DNA from 2 places in the Dietzia sp. 2505 genome. Region 1 is predicted to be linked to the other one. Evidence: riboswitches for the same ligand, from Rfam matches in the RefSeq annotation. Region 1 holds a riboswitch; the other holds the start of a gene.
What was found. Region 1 has a riboswitch for cyclic di-AMP ahead of ABIE38_RS02735 (C40 family peptidase). Riboswitches for the same ligand answer to the same signal wherever they lie in the genome.

Region 1 (7,302 bases):
GCCCTCCTGTGCTCGACCCGATACGAGTGGAACGTGATCGACTTCGCGATCTGGGCCGCCGGCGCGGTCACGGTGCCCGTCTACGACAGCTCCTCGGCCGAGCAGATCCGTTGGATCATGGAGGATTCGGGCGCCCGGCTCGTCATCGTCGAGAAGGAGACCCACGCCGCCACCACCCGCGAGGGGATCGCCGGGCTGGAGGCGGCCCCCGACGTCCTCGTGATCGAGGGAGCCACCCCCGCGTTGGACGCCCTCGCCGCGGGCGCGACCGATGTGCCCGACTCGGTACTCGACGAACGGCGCGCCGGGGTGACCGCCGACTCCCCCGCGACGTTGATCTACACCTCGGGCACCACCGGACGCCCCAAGGGCTGCATGCTCACCCACCGCAACTTCATGTCCGAGGCCCTCGCGGTCCTCGAGACCCCGTTCAACCAGTACCTCCGTCAGGACGCGACCACCGTCATGTTCCTGCCCCTGGCCCACGTGCTGGCCCGCGCCATCACCTACGCCGGGTTCCACGCCGGTGTCCGCATCGCCCACTCGTCGGACCTGACCAATCTCGTGGACACGTTCTCCGAGATGCAGCCCCATTACATCCTTGCCGTCCCTCGCGTGTTCCAGAAGGTCTTCAACAAGGCACAGGCCACCGCCCAGGACGGCGGCACCCTCAAGGCCTGGATGTTCGACAAGGCCACCGACACCGCTGTCGCGTACTCCAAGGCCAACCGCAGTGGACGGGTCGGGCCGCTGCTCCGGCTCCGCCACGCCCTGTTCGCCAAGCTCGTCTACGCCAAGCTCGTCGCGGCGCTCGGCGGACGCTGCGAGATCGCCATCTCGGGCGGGGCACCCCTAGGCGAGCGCCTGACGCACTTCTTCGACGGCATCGGGGTCAACATCTTCGAGGGGTACGGCCTCACGGAGACGTGCGCCGCGATCGCGGTCAACACCCCCGGTCAGATGCGTATCGGCACAGTCGGCCAGCCGCTGCCCGGGTGTGCGGTCCGGATCGCACCGGACGGTGAGGTCGAGGTGAGCGGACCGGTGGTGACCTCCGGATACTGGCGCAACGAGCGCGCCACCGCCGAAGCGTTCTCCGACGGGTGGTTCAGGACCGGGGACCTCGGGTCGCTGGACGAGGACGGTTACCTGACCATCACCGGCCGCAAGAAGGAGATCATCGTCACCGCCGGGGGCAAGAACGTCGCCCCGAGCCAGCTCGAGGACGCGCTCCGGGCCGATCCGCTCGTCGCCGAGGCGGTGTGCGTGGGCGACGGCAAGCCGTTCATCTCGGTGCTGCTCACCCTCGACCCGGAGGCGCTGGAGCGGTGGAAGGCCCACCACGGCAAGACCGGTTCGCTCTACGAGCTGCTCCGGGACGCGGACATGATCGAGCATCTCGACCAGGCACTGTCCCGGGCCAACCGGACCGTCTCCCACTCGGAGGCGATCAAGAAGTATCACGTGCTGCCCGATCAGTTCACCGAGGAGACCGGGGAGCTCACCGCCTCCCTCAAGGTCAAGCGGAACGTGGTGCACCAGAAGTTCGCGGCACAGATCGAGGACCTCTACGCCTGACCCGAGGCCAGGACCGGGGTCGGAGCGGGGTCAGTCGCCGGAGAGCACCCGTCGCATGTCGCGAGCCAGGTCCTCCCAGCGCCACGATCCGAGAACCCAGGTGCGTCCGCGGACGCCCATCGCGGAGGCGCGTGGCCGGTCCGAGAGCAGACCGGCCACGGCCTCGACGATCTCGCCGTCCGAGGTCCCGTCCACCACGAGACCGGTGCTCCCGTCCAGGACGGTCTCCGGGGCACCACCACTCCGGCCGGCCACCACGGGGACACCGCAGGCGGAGGCCTCCAGGTACACGATCCCCAGCCCCTCCACGTCCAGTCCCCCGCCCCGGGTGCGGCACGGCATGGCGAACACGTCCGCCATCCGGTGGTGGTCGACGATCTCGTCCGCCGGGATCCGACCGGTGAAGATGACCCGGTCGGACACTCCGTGCCTGCGGGCGAGACCTTCCAGCGTCCGCCGGTACGGACCACCACCGACGACGACGAGGACGGCTCCCGGAACTCGGCGGGCGATCTCCGGCATCGAGCGGATGAGCGCGTCCTGACCCTTGCGCGGGACGAGTCGCGACAGGCACACGATCACCTCCCGGTCGGCCACCCCGTATCGCTCCCGGATCGCCCTTCGCCGCACCGGGTCGGGACGGAACCTGTCCGTGTCGACCCCTCCCGGCTGGTGCACCAGTCGGGCGTGTGGGCCGAACGCCGCCGCGAAACGACGTCGCGTGTAGTCACTCACGTAGGTGACGGCGTCGGTGGACTCCCCGATCAGTCTGAGAACCTGCCGCGAACCCGGCAGCATCGACCACCCCACCTCGTGGCCGTGGGTGCTGGCGACGATCCGCGTGACGGGACCCTCCCGGAGGACGGGCGCCATCGCGGCCAGCGGCGCAGCCGCACCGAACCACACCGTGCTCGCCCCGAAATCCGAGGCGAGCCTCCGCGCACGCGCCGCGAGCTCCGGCGTGGGCAGCAGCATCTCCGTCGGCACCCTCTCGACCAGGTAGGGACGGGAGTCGTCGTACTCGGTCGACTCACTGCCCCGGAACGTCGAGGCGAGGACCGCCACGTCCTCGGGATCGAGATGCGCCAGATAGGTCTCCAGGTACGACTGGATTCCGCCGGGCCGCGGCGGGTAGTCGTTGGTGATCAGCAGCGTCTTCGTCATCACGTCCGAGACTGCCACAGTGTCCGGGGATGTCCCGCCCGGCGTCCCCGAGTCAGTACCGACGGATCCCGCTGATCGGCATCGCGTCGACCTTCTCGAGTTTGACCGGGACGCCATAGGTCGGCGCGTGCAGTACCAGCCCGTCGCCGGCGTACATACCGACGTGGGTCGCCCCCGGGTAGTAGATGACCAGGTCGCCAGGTTGGATGTCGGCCATCGCGACGGGCGCGCCCGACACCGCCTGCGCCTGACTCGACCGCGGTAGCGTCTTCCCCTCCTGCGCGTACGCCCACACCATGAGTCCCGAGCAGTCGAACTCCTCGGCGCCGGTCGCCCCCCAGGAATACGGGGAACCGAGCCGGGTGAGCGCCACGTTCAGCGCCGCCGTGTTGACGCCGTCGACAGCCGGGGCGACGTAGCCGGGCGGGACCAGGGGGCCGCCGGCCCAGAGTGCGCGCTGCGCGTCCGAGAGGGCGTCGACACGACGTCTCACCTCATCGATCCGCACCCGCATCTCCTCCGAGCGCCGATCGAGCTCATCCGCCCGCCCCTGGGCGTCCCGGGCCGAGGCCCGCGCGATCTCCGATGCCACGTCCGCGTCCCTGCGGAGGCGGGCGGCCTCCACCGAGGCGGCACGCGAGGCGTCCAGTGCGGTGGTGGTGGCGCCGGAGAGCCGCTGCAACGTACCGAGCCGGTCGACCAGGTCGCGCGGGCTCTCGGCGAGGACGGCGGCCCGCGTGGCCCCGGTGTCGCCCCCGCGATAACGCACGGTCGCGAGTCGATCCACCAGGGACTGGTCGCGCGAGGCACCGGCATCGGCGACCACGGCGAGGCCCGCGGCGACCCCGGCCTCGCGCTCGCGTCGGTCCCGCTCGGCGTTGGCCCGCTCGAGTTCCGCCCGCGCCAGATGGAGCTCCTCCCCGAGCGCCCCGGCCTCCCCGGACAATCTCGCCAGCTCCGCCAGGTCCTCACCGGGTGGGCCCTCCGCCGAGTCATCTCCGGCCCGGACCGTGCTCTGCGCCGGGCCCACCATCTCCGCCGGACCCACGGCCCGGGAGGGGTCCGCGGTCTGGGCCGACACCGTCACGACACCGGAACTCAGGACGACGAGAGTCGCCGCGGTGAGCGCGGCCGACCGGACTCTGTGGGTCATGGGGAAATGTGGCACTCTCGGGTCTCTGTTCGGTGACGGCCGGAGCGCGGCGGGGACACCGTCACGCTCCGTGGTCGAGATGGTACAGACGACGAACCCCGCCGGTACCGGTTACGTGACCGGTGCTCGGCGGGGTCCGCGGAAAAGCGTGGTGCGAGGCGACTCAGTAGTAGCGGGTCGCGCCGTAGAACGGCATGGAGTCCAGCGGCGCGTAGCTCACCGACGTGCCGGAGTACGGGGCGTGCACGACCTGGCCGTTACCGGCGTAGATGCCCACGTGGCTGGCGCCGCTGTAGAAGGCGACGATGTCCCCCGGCTGCAGGTCGGCCTTGGAGACCTGGGTCCCGCCGCCGATCTGGGCCTGGCTGGTGCGCGGGATGGAGATGCCCGCCTCCTTGTACGCCCATGAGGTCAGGCCGGAGCAGTCGAACGAGTTGGGGCCGGTGGCACCCCATGCGTACGGCGAGCCGACGCGGGTGCTGGCGGCGTCGAGGATGCGCTGACCGGTGGAGATCTGCGGCGCCGGGGCGGCGAACTCGACGGGGGCCGCCTGTGCGGCGGCGGCCTGGGCGAGGCCGGCCGGGAGGGCGATGCCCTCAGGGAGATCGACGGTGACCTGTGCGGGCACACCGGGCAGACGCAGTTCGACGGGGACGTCGACGGTCACCGGTGCGGCGGCCGCGGTCCCGGCGCCGGCGATGGCGGCTCCCGCTGCGAGCAGTCCTGCGGTGGCGACACGGCGCCCGGTCGAGCTGGCCTTGATGCTGTGGGCTCCCACGAGAGTGATTTCCTCTTTCTTCCTGGACACCGACCGGGTTAGCTGACGGGTTCGGACACGGAAGTCTGTCCTACGCCCGGACCTCTCGGCCCTCGGGCGATTCACCCCAGTGGAACGTGGTTCCCCGGTGCGCCGTGGTGGCGCTTTGGTGGTGACCCCGGCCCCCCACCGGCGGGCGGGTGATGACTTCCGAGGTCTCGAAAAGGTTACGAAACCATCTCGTCGAAGTCCAGTCCATCCGCTAGGCGGCCGTTTCCGACGCCACGATCTCGACGCTCGAGACCATTCCGAGCTCCATGAGCACCTCGATCGCCGATCGCACATCCGGCTCCAGGACGTACCCGCACGACTCCTCGGATAGCGCGTCCACCTGGGATTCTTCGGAGAAGAGCACCGAGATTACGCAGTCCTCGCACCGGCGCGGGCGGACCGGACACCGTGAGCAGTCCATCGAGAACATGATCTACGTCACACTCCGTCCTGGGCGTGTTGCCCATTCGTTACCGGGCCGCGATCTGCGGCTCGACGCCGACCGTATCGGCGGGGTACGACATCCATCCCCGAGGCGGCCGCACGTCGGTCCGTCACACCCTGTCGGACCGGGTCGCTACCGTCTGGGCCATGCCCACTCCCCCGACGCGCGAGCCGGTCCGCCCGCCCGGGACCCAGGGGGTCCAGGCGGCGTTCGACGAACTCGAGCCGATGCTCTCCGAGGTGACGTTCGTCGTTGTCGACCTGGAGACCACCGGCACCCGGCCGGGGACCGACGAGATCACCGAGATCGGCGCGGTCCGCGTCCGGGGCGGCGAGATCCGGGCGGAGCTGTCCACGTTCGTCGCCATCGACGGTGCCCTGCCGGGGCACATCAGTCGGCTCACCGGCATCGACCCCGGCGACCTCGTCGGGGCGCCCACCCTCGGCGAGGTGATGTCGACGTTCCTGGAATTCTCCCGTGGCGCCGTCCTGGTGGCCCACAACGCGCGGTTCGACCTCGGATTCCTCCGTGCCGCGGCCGTATCGACCGACCATGAGTGGCCGGATCCCCCGTCGGTCTGCACGCTCGCCCTGGCACGTCGGATCCTGCACCGGGGCGAGACCCGCGGGCACCGACTCGGTGAACTCGCCGCCCATCTGGGATCCACCATCGAGCCGAACCACCGGGCACTCCAGGACGCCCGCGCCACCGTCGACGTCCTCCACGCCCTGATCTCCAGGGTCGGCGACTGCGGGGTGGCCACGCTGACCGAACTCCGGGCGTACGACGGCCGCCTCGCCCCCGGTGTGCGCCGCCGCGCCGCGCTGACCGACTCGCTCACCACCGGCCCCGGGGTCTACCTCTTCCGTGACGGCGCGGGCGGCGCCCTGTACGTGGGTTCATCCGTGTCGGTTCGGAGGAGGGCCCGCTCGTACTATTCCGGTGCGGATTCACGCAGCAGGATGCGCACGATGGTCGGCCTGGCCGCGAGTGTCGAGTCGGTGCGGTGTGCGCACCTCCTCGAGGCGTGGACCGTCGAGGAGCGGCTGATCGACTCCCTGCAGCCGCCGTACAACCGGCGTTCGCGGAGTCCCCGTCGCGGGTGGTGGCTCTCCCCACCCTCCGGGCGCGCGATCCGTGGACAGGTGACCCGCACACCGGAGCATCCGTCCGCCCTCGGGCCGTTCCGGAGAGCCGAGGACGCCAGAGCGGCGTGGCTGGACCTCGTCGAGACCCTCGGCACCCCTCCTGACGCGCAGCACTGGGAGGACCTGGTCCGCGGCCGGAACTCGGCGGCCGTCAGGGCGATGGTCGACCGGATCGACGCGATCGCGGCGGGCGGCGCGTTCGAGCGTGCGGCCCGGTTGCGCGATCGCGCGGCGACCCTCGTCCGGATCCTCACCCGACATCAGGAACTCGCCGCCACCGCCGGCCTGAGCGAGCTGGTCCTGGCCCAGTCCGGACCCGCGCGGACATGGGCCGTGGCAGTCGTGCGTCACGGACGTCTCGCCGCGTCAGGGATCGTGCCGGCCGGAGCCGCCCCACTGCCCGTCATCGACTCACTCCGGGCGGGCGCCACGACCGTGCAGCCCGGGCCCGGGCCGTTCTCCGGCGCGAGTGCCTCGGAGATCCGGAACGTGCACAGGTGGATCGACTCCGCACCCACCCGCATCGTGTCGGTCGCGGGGTGCTGGGCACTGCCCGTCGACGGCGCCCACAGACTGACCGGGTGGGCGGATAGAGCCGAACTGGCGGCCTCGGAGACGAGCAGTGCCGGGATCAGTCCCGCGCGGCGCTGAAGGCCGCCCACCTGTCCAGGAGTCCGGCCGCCTCGCCGTCGTCCACGGCCCTCGCGGCGCGATCCAACGCCGACGTCATCGCGGTCACGAGGTCTGCGTCCCGATCGAGGCCGTCGAACGCCACCAGCGCCGCGGCGGAATTGAGCAGGACGGCATCCCTGACGGGGCCCCTCTTGCCGGCCAGCAGGTCCCGGGCCACCGTTGCGTTGTGGCGTCCGTCGCCCCCGCGCAGTTCCTCGATCGCGCACGTCGCCATCCCGAAGTCACCGGGGGCGATCTCGTCCTCGTCGATCCGGCCCTGCGAGACGCGCAGCACGCGGGTCGGCCCGGTCATCGTGATCTCGTCGAGGCCGTC
Region 2 (7,302 bases), 570 kb from region 1:
CGATGCCGATGAAGATGCCGCCGCGCACCTGCCGGGCCACGAGCACGCCACACAACAGGAGCCCGAAGGCGAACACGGCGGTGGGCCACGAGGCGATCGACCCCTCGATCCCCAGTCCCACGGGGACCGTGGTGCCCGCGGCGTCGGGGAGTCGACGCACGAAACCGGAGTCGACGAAGCCGACCATGGCGATGAACAGCCCGATGCCCACGGCGATCGCGGCCTTGAGGTCCGAGGGAATGGCGTCGAAGACGGCCTTGCGGAACCCGCTCACCGCCAGGATGACGATGATGATGCCCTCGATGACGATCAGCCCCATGGCCTCGGCCCACGTGACCTGCCTGGCGATGGTCACCGCGACGAGGGAGTTGATGCCCAGGCCGGTCGCGAAGGCGAACGGGTAGCGGGCGATCGCGCCGAACGCCACCGTCATCACACCCGCGGTGAAGGCGGTGACCGCGGCGATCTCGATGATCGACAACTGGTTGCCCTCGACGTCGACACCCGAACCGAGGATCAGCGGGTTGAGCACGATGATGTAGGCCATCGCGAAGAAGCTGACCAACCCGCCGCGCACCTCGCGGGCCACCGTCGAACCGCGCTCACTGATCTTGAAGTACCGGTCGACGGCACCGATCCGTACAGGGGATTGTGACGGGGCCCCGGCGCTCTGCGACATCTGGAGACCTTCCTGGCGGTGGGTGAGGAACCGTCATAGAGTAACCGGCCCCCCGCCTGCGGTAGCGTCGCGGTCATGACGGACAGCCCGGCGGAGCCGCAGGTGCCGCGGATCCCGGCCTACCTGCTGGATCCGCGGCCCGTCGTCCTCATCGGGACCCTCGCGTGGACGATCGCCCTCCTGGCCATGATGCTCATGGACGAGGTCGACATGCGCGCGGTCATCCTGTGCGCCGTGGGCGTGGGCGTGGGTGCGATCGGCACCCTCGTCTACGCGCTCCAGCGGCGGGCCGTCCTGCGCGGCAGTGCGGGCGCGCAGGGCGGTCTCGACTTCGACCGCATCTGAGCGGTCGGCGGGATCAGGCCTGGTCGGGACCGCTCGTCGGACCGGCCTGCCCCACCTCGTCGTCCTGCTCGGCCGCCCCCCGCGCCCGGGCGGCGGTGGCCGCCAGTTGCTGGGGGAGCACCACCACGTCCACGGCGGCGTCGTCGTACGCCTCGGCCACCGGGGTAGCGGACTCCGTGGCCACCTGCACCTCGCTGTGGGCGCCGCAGCCGTACTGGAGGTGCACCACCTGCCCGTCGGCGGAGTACTCGTTCGCGCACACCCCGAACAACGTGCCGAGGGAGCCGGAGACGGGTACCAGGAAGCCGCAGGACCCGCAGTGGTGCTTGGCCCCGCGCGCGATCTCGGTGTCCGGGCCACGCTCGGCGGCCCAGCGGGCGGCGGCGGCCGACCGGCCCTCCCGGCTCAGGTGCCGGGGCCTGCCGAGCCCGACGGGGCCGGCGACCTCGTCGAGTCCGTCGTCCCCGGTGAGGAGCTGTCCCGGGACCAGGCGCTCGTCGTCGTCCGCAGGGGGTAGCAGATCACCCGCACCCAGATCGCCCGGGCGGATCCGCTTCTCCCACGGCACCCACTCCGGGGCCACCACCGAATCGGGACCGGGGAGGAGCGAGATCTCGTCGACCGTCAGCTCGCCGCCGGGGACCAGCGCCAGGACGCAGGCCCAGTACCACCCGCGGTACCCGGGGAGGTCCGAGGCGAACCGGTGCGTCGTGGTGAACGGCGCCTCGACGACGGAGCCCCGGTGCTCCCCCACGCCGTCGGACGCGAACTCCTCCACGGCGGCACGCGCCACGTCGACGCCCGAGGCCAGTCTCTCGCGCAGGGCCTCGTCGAAGCCCGAGGCCTGATCGGTGCTCACGGGGTCCGCCTCCTGATCCGTGCCTACCTCGGTGTTCACCCCACCCATTATGCGCGTCATCGCGACAGCGTCGCGGTCCGGCCCGTAGTACGGCATCCTTGACGCATGCGCAGCGTCCTCGGCACCCTCGGCCCTCTCGCGGTCTCCCTCTCCCTCGTCGGCGCCGTCGCGGCGTGTACCGCGACAGGTTCCGACGACGCCGGGAGCGCCACCTCCCCCGGCGCGTCCCTCGCGTCATCGAGCATGCCCACCGGGTCGGGTTCCGGCTCCGGCGACGCGGCCGGCGGACAGGTACCGGTGGGACCGTCCGAGCCCCGGCCCGTCCGGGGTTCGGTCGAGGTCGTCCGGACCCTGCCGCACGACCCCACGTTGTTCACCCAGGGTCTGCAGGTGGTGGGCGACGAGATCTACGAGTCGACGGGTGAGTACACCCGCTCGCAGGTGCAGCGCCGCCCGCTCGCCGGCGGCCCGCCCACCGTGTCCGTGCGGATGGCGGACGACGAGTTCGGCGAGGGCCTGGCCGTGACCCCGGACACCCTCTGGACCCTGACCTGGACCAACGGGATCGCCCACAACCGGGACCCCCGGACCCTCGAGGTGCGCTCCGAGGTGCCGTACGAGGGCGAGGGCTGGGGCCTGTGTCACGACGGCGAACGGTTGATCATGAGCAACGGCTCCGCCGAGCTCACCTTCCGTGACCCCGTCACCTTCGAGCCCACCGGCACGGTCTCGGTGACCTCGGGGGGCACACCGGTCATCCGCATCAACGAACTCGAGTGCGCGGACGGCACCGTCCTGGCCAACGTCTGGATGACCGACGAGGTCATCCGCATCGACCCCGCCACCGGCGCGGTCACCGCCATCTACGACGCCTCGGCGCTCGAGCGACCCCGGCCGGCCAGCCGGGAGGCGGTGCTCAACGGGATCGCCGCACTCCCTGATTCGGAGAACGTGCTGCTCACCGGGAAGTTGTGGCCGACGATGTACGAGGTGCGCCTCATTGGCTGACCGCGCCCCCGGGCCGACCCGTCGAGCCGCGGCCACCGTCGGCCGCGGCGTCCGGCGGATCTTCCACGCCGACGGGGCGAACCGATCGGGCCTGTCGCAGCTGAGTTACGTCACCGTCGCCAACTTCGCGTGCGACGCCATCCTCGCCGTCGCCCTGGCCAACACGTTGTTCTTCTCCGCCGCCACCGCCGAGTCGCGGAGCAACGTGGCCCTGTACCTCCTCGTGACGGTCGCCCCGTTCGCGCTGATCGCCCCGGTGATCGGACCGGCCCTCGACCGGCTGCGAAGCGGGCGGCGCCTCACGGTGTCGTTGACCTTCACCCTGCGCGCGGTGCTCGCGGTGATCCTCGCGCTCAACTTCGACTCGTGGCTGCTGTACCCCCTCGCGCTGGGGATGCTCGTGCTGTCCAAGACCTTCGGCGTGGTCAAGGCGTCGATCACCCCGCACGTCCTGCCGCCGGCGCTCGACCTGGTCCGGACCAACTCCCGGTTGACCGTGCTCGGCCACGTGGGCGGGTCGTTGATCGCGGGGGCCCTCGCCGGAGCCGTGTCGTGGGTGTGGGGCTCCGACGCGGCCCTGTGGCTGCTCGCTGCGGTGGCGCTGGTGTCGGCGTACATCGCGATGACCATCCCCGCACACGCCGAGGCCTCGCTCGACGAGGAGTCGGCGACCCTGCGCGTGGACCGCGGCCGCCCGCTCGTCAGCGGGCTCAAGTCCGTTCTCACCAGGCCGCTCGGCCGTCAGGTCCTGGCCAATCTCTGGGCCGTGTCGATGGTCCGGTTCATGACCGGCTTCCTCACCCTGTTCCTGGCGTTCGTGGCCAAGGCCCAGGAGAACGCCACGGCGGCGGAACAGGCCGGGATGCTCGCGATCGCCGGTGCGGCAGGAGGACTGGGCACGTTCGCAGGAAATGCCGTGGGCGCCCGTCTCCCCCTGGGGCGACCGGGCCGTATCACCACGACGGCGGCGGGCGCAGCACTCTCCGCGGCGGTGGTGGCGGCGTTCTTCGGGAACATCTGGGCGGCGGCCCCCCTCGCACTCGTGGCGGCGGTGTGCAGCGCGCTCGGCAAGGTGGCGCTCGACGCGTCGATCCAGACGGACATCCCCGACTCCGCACGGTCCTCCGCGTTCGGCCGGTCGGAGACGGCGCTGCAGCTGGCGTGGGTCGCGGGCGGTGCGTTGGGGGTACTCCTCCCACCGGACTTCACCGTGGGCTTCAGCGTGATCGCTGTCGTGGGCGCCCTGCTGTTCGGCCAATCTCTCCTGACCGCACGCGGGTCCACCCTGGTACCGGGACTCGGCGGCAACCGGCCCAGGTTCCCCGGTGCGCCTCGTGACCCCCGTGCATTCGGCGCGCGCCTGCTCGGCAGAATGGAGGAGTGAGCTCTCACAGCGATGCCCCCGCGTCCGGCCCCCGCGTCCGTCCAGTCACCTGGGCGATCCTGGCGTGGGTGATCATCATGGTCGCCGCGATCGTCGGAGCGTGGCAGGGCTCGGCCTCCCGTCACGGGGCGGTGCCGGCGATCACCGTCGCCACCGACCGCGACCACGTGGAGGTACTGCCGTTCGCGGCGACGGACCTCGATGGCACGAGCTACACGAACCCGGTGGGCGAGTTCACCGTCACGGGTGAACACACCCTCACGGTCCGGCTGCCGGTGGAACTGCGCCGCGCCACGCTCGACGTCTACGAGATCCGCGCGGACGGGTTCCGCGAATACACCCTCGAGCCCGACGGGCCCGGCGAACTGCTCATCCCGGTCACCCTCCCCGACGAGGGACGGATCGAGGGACTGGCGCTCCGAGCGGTCGCCCTCGTCTACGCGGCGGACGGCTCGGAGACGATCCTCAGCGGCGAGTGGTCCGTCGGGATCACCTACGCGGACTGAGCCGGCAGGTCACGCGTCCAGCTCGCGGGCGACCGCGCGGAGCACCGACGCCACGCGACCCGACACCTTGTGGTCGGGACGGTGGCCGCGCCGCAACTCGGGTTGGACGGTCGTCTCGAGGACCTTGATCATGTCCTCGACCATCCCGTGCAGCTCATCGGGGGAGTGTCGTGGGCCGCCACGGGGGGCACGATCCTGCACGACGGTGGGCTCCTCGTGGACGACCACCCGCAGAGCCTGGGGACCACGCCGACCGGAGACCATGTCGAACTCCACGCGCTGGCGGGGCCGGAGCGTGTCCACCCCGTCCGGGAGCGCGTCGGACCGGACGTAGACGTCCTCCCCGCCCTCATGGGACAGGAAGCCGAAACCCTTCTCCGCGTCGTACCACTTGACCCTGCCACTGGGCACCGCGAACCACCTCTCCACACGATCGCGCACACGTGCGACCGACATCCACCACGAATCACTCGAGACTACCCTCGCCGAGGCGGTGGCCCGGAGCCCCCGCCGGGCCGGTACCCTCCCCCGTGTGACCTCCGACGCCCGACCCCCAGCCGACGACCCCGATCCCTGGGCGCCCCACGCGGCCGAGCCCGCCCCGGCCCGGCCCAGACGCCGCGGTCTGTTCGTCGCGGCGCTCGCCGTCTTCGCCGTCGGTGTGGTGTTCACCATCCTCGCCGCACTCACCCCGTTCGTCCTCGACAGGGACGCGCCCACATTCCTGTACGTCGGCGCGATGGTGTTCACCCCGGTCGGGTTCCTTTTGGGGCTGCTGTACGCGATTCTCGGCTCCCGGCCGCCCAGGGTGTGACGGAACCCACTCTCTCCCGAAGTTCCAGGTAACAAGCCGATAACGTCGCCTCCCGCCCCACTGTGTGACCTGGTTTTATCTCAGAATGGTGACGATCCGGCATCAAGCCGCTACTGTTCGGGGCAGACTCGTCAGCGAGTTGGCATCGGACGCACCACCGAACCCCGCCCTGCGGCCGATGCGACATTGACCGTTACCGGGCGGGGACGGGGGACCCGATCAGGGCCCACCTCGGGCCGGCGACCGCAGGTCGCCTTGGGGTCAAGCCGCCGCAGGCGGCCGGGCGCACTCGTCCGAACCCGACAGCTCACCCCGTAGGCACAGAGTGAAAAGGACTGACGCGTATATGACCTCGAACACCGGACGCCACCGCGCTGCCGCCACCGCCTCCGCGCCCAGGACGGCGGTGAAGGTCGTCCTCGCGGGCACCGCGTTCTCCGCCGCCGGGCTCGCCCTCGCCCCGGCCGCCAACGCGGCCCCGGACTCCGACTGGGACCGTCTGGCCCAGTGTGAGGCCGGCGGCAACTGGGGGATCAACACCGGCAACGGCTACCACGGCGGGCTGCAGTTCTCGCCGAGCACCTGGGCGGCCTACGGCGGCACCCAGTACGCGCCGACCGCCAACCAGGCGACCCGCGAGCAGCAGATCGCCATCGCCGAGAAGACCCTCGCCGGACAGGGCTGGGGGGCATGGCCCGCCTGCTCCGCCAAGCTCGGCCTGAATTCCGCCCCGACGCCTCGCGACGTGGCCCAGCCCGCCCCCGCACCGGCAGCCCCGGTCGCGCCGGCCGCCCCGGAGGCCGTCTCGGCCGCCGAGCACGTCGCGACGCTCACCGCGTTCGCCGAGGGTCGCGGTCTCGCGCTGCCGATCACCGACGGATACCAGGCCAACAAGGATCTCGTCGACGCCGCGTACGCCGAGAACCAGACGGCCGTGGACGGGTTCTTCGCCACCTACCTGGCCAACTGACCCCGGTCGACCCGAACGCGAGAACGGGCCGCCACTCCCTGCAGGGGGTGGCGGCCCGTTCTCGCGTCTACACCGTGCGAGGCACACCGCGTGATCACGGCGTGCGGGGAGGTCAGCGGGTCGGCACGGACTTGTTGACCACGGTCTCCGGGTGGACGTAGTTCAGGCGCTCCTGCGGCAACGGGAAGATCTCCTGCCCGAAGGGCGACAGCCCCCCCGCCACGAGCGCAGCTAGTTCGGTCACCGGGTGCTCGCCGAACGAGTCGTCGGGCCATCCCGGGTTGTCGTAGGTCAGTTTCTTGGCAGCCACGTGGTCAGTCTCTCACCTCGAGCCCGATCCGTCAGCAACCGGGTCGGATACCCCCGCCACCGGTACTCACCGCCGGCCGGATCTCACTAGGCTGGTACGGATATGCCGACCTCGCGCACCACGCCCCGACACCCCACCAGCGGTGAACCCGACTTCCCCGCCTGGCTGGCCGGCCTGTCCGACGACACACTGGTGCGACTGTGCGAGCTGCGTGCGGACGTGGCCTCCCCTCCCCCGGCCTCGCTCGGCGTGCTCGCCTCCCGCCTGCGGTTGCCGGCGTCGACGGCGCGCGCGATGGGCACCCTGACGTGGCCCGACCTGCTCGTGCTGGCCACCGCCGCCGCGCTCGGAGCCGATTCCGGCCCGGTGCCGATCGGTGCGGTGTCGGGGCGCCTCGGTGTCGACGACGACGACCCGGCATTCCGCG

Region 2: linked by a shared signal. The riboswitch ahead of ABIE38_RS00120 (transglycosylase family protein) and the one ahead of ABIE38_RS02735 (C40 family peptidase) in region 1 are both predicted to bind cyclic di-AMP.

What each region holds. Positions count from the first base shown of each region.
Region 1 covers NZ_JBEPON010000001.1:604,892-612,193, reverse strand. The annotation lists gene ABIE38_RS02750 (AMP-dependent synthetase/ligase) at 1-1,578, shown strand, start outside; gene ABIE38_RS02745 (glycosyltransferase family 4 protein) at 1,609-2,742, opposite strand; gene ABIE38_RS02740 (NlpC/P60 family protein) at 2,795-3,895, opposite strand; gene ABIE38_RS02735 (C40 family peptidase) at 4,059-4,673, opposite strand; cyclic di-AMP (ydaO/yuaA leader) riboswitch at 4,687-4,834, opposite strand; gene ABIE38_RS02730 (hypothetical protein) at 4,915-5,067, opposite strand; gene ABIE38_RS02725 (DEDD exonuclease domain-containing protein) at 5,295-6,947, shown strand; gene trpD (anthranilate phosphoribosyltransferase) at 6,928-7,302, opposite strand, start outside.
Region 2 covers NZ_JBEPON010000001.1:30,799-38,100, reverse strand. The annotation lists gene ABIE38_RS00160 (NCS2 family permease) at 1-679, opposite strand, end outside; gene ABIE38_RS00155 (DUF2530 domain-containing protein) at 755-1,024, shown strand; gene ABIE38_RS00150 (DUF3027 domain-containing protein) at 1,038-1,931, opposite strand; gene ABIE38_RS00145 (glutaminyl-peptide cyclotransferase) at 1,989-2,891, shown strand; gene ABIE38_RS00140 (MFS transporter) at 2,884-4,275, shown strand; gene ABIE38_RS00135 (DUF2771 family protein) at 4,272-4,781, shown strand; gene ABIE38_RS00130 (cold-shock protein) at 4,791-5,192, opposite strand; gene ABIE38_RS00125 (hypothetical protein) at 5,314-5,595, shown strand; cyclic di-AMP (ydaO/yuaA leader) riboswitch at 5,774-5,930, shown strand; gene ABIE38_RS00120 (transglycosylase family protein) at 5,942-6,565, shown strand; gene ABIE38_RS00115 (hypothetical protein) at 6,678-6,875, opposite strand; gene ABIE38_RS00110 (helicase-associated domain-containing protein) at 6,978-7,302, shown strand, end outside.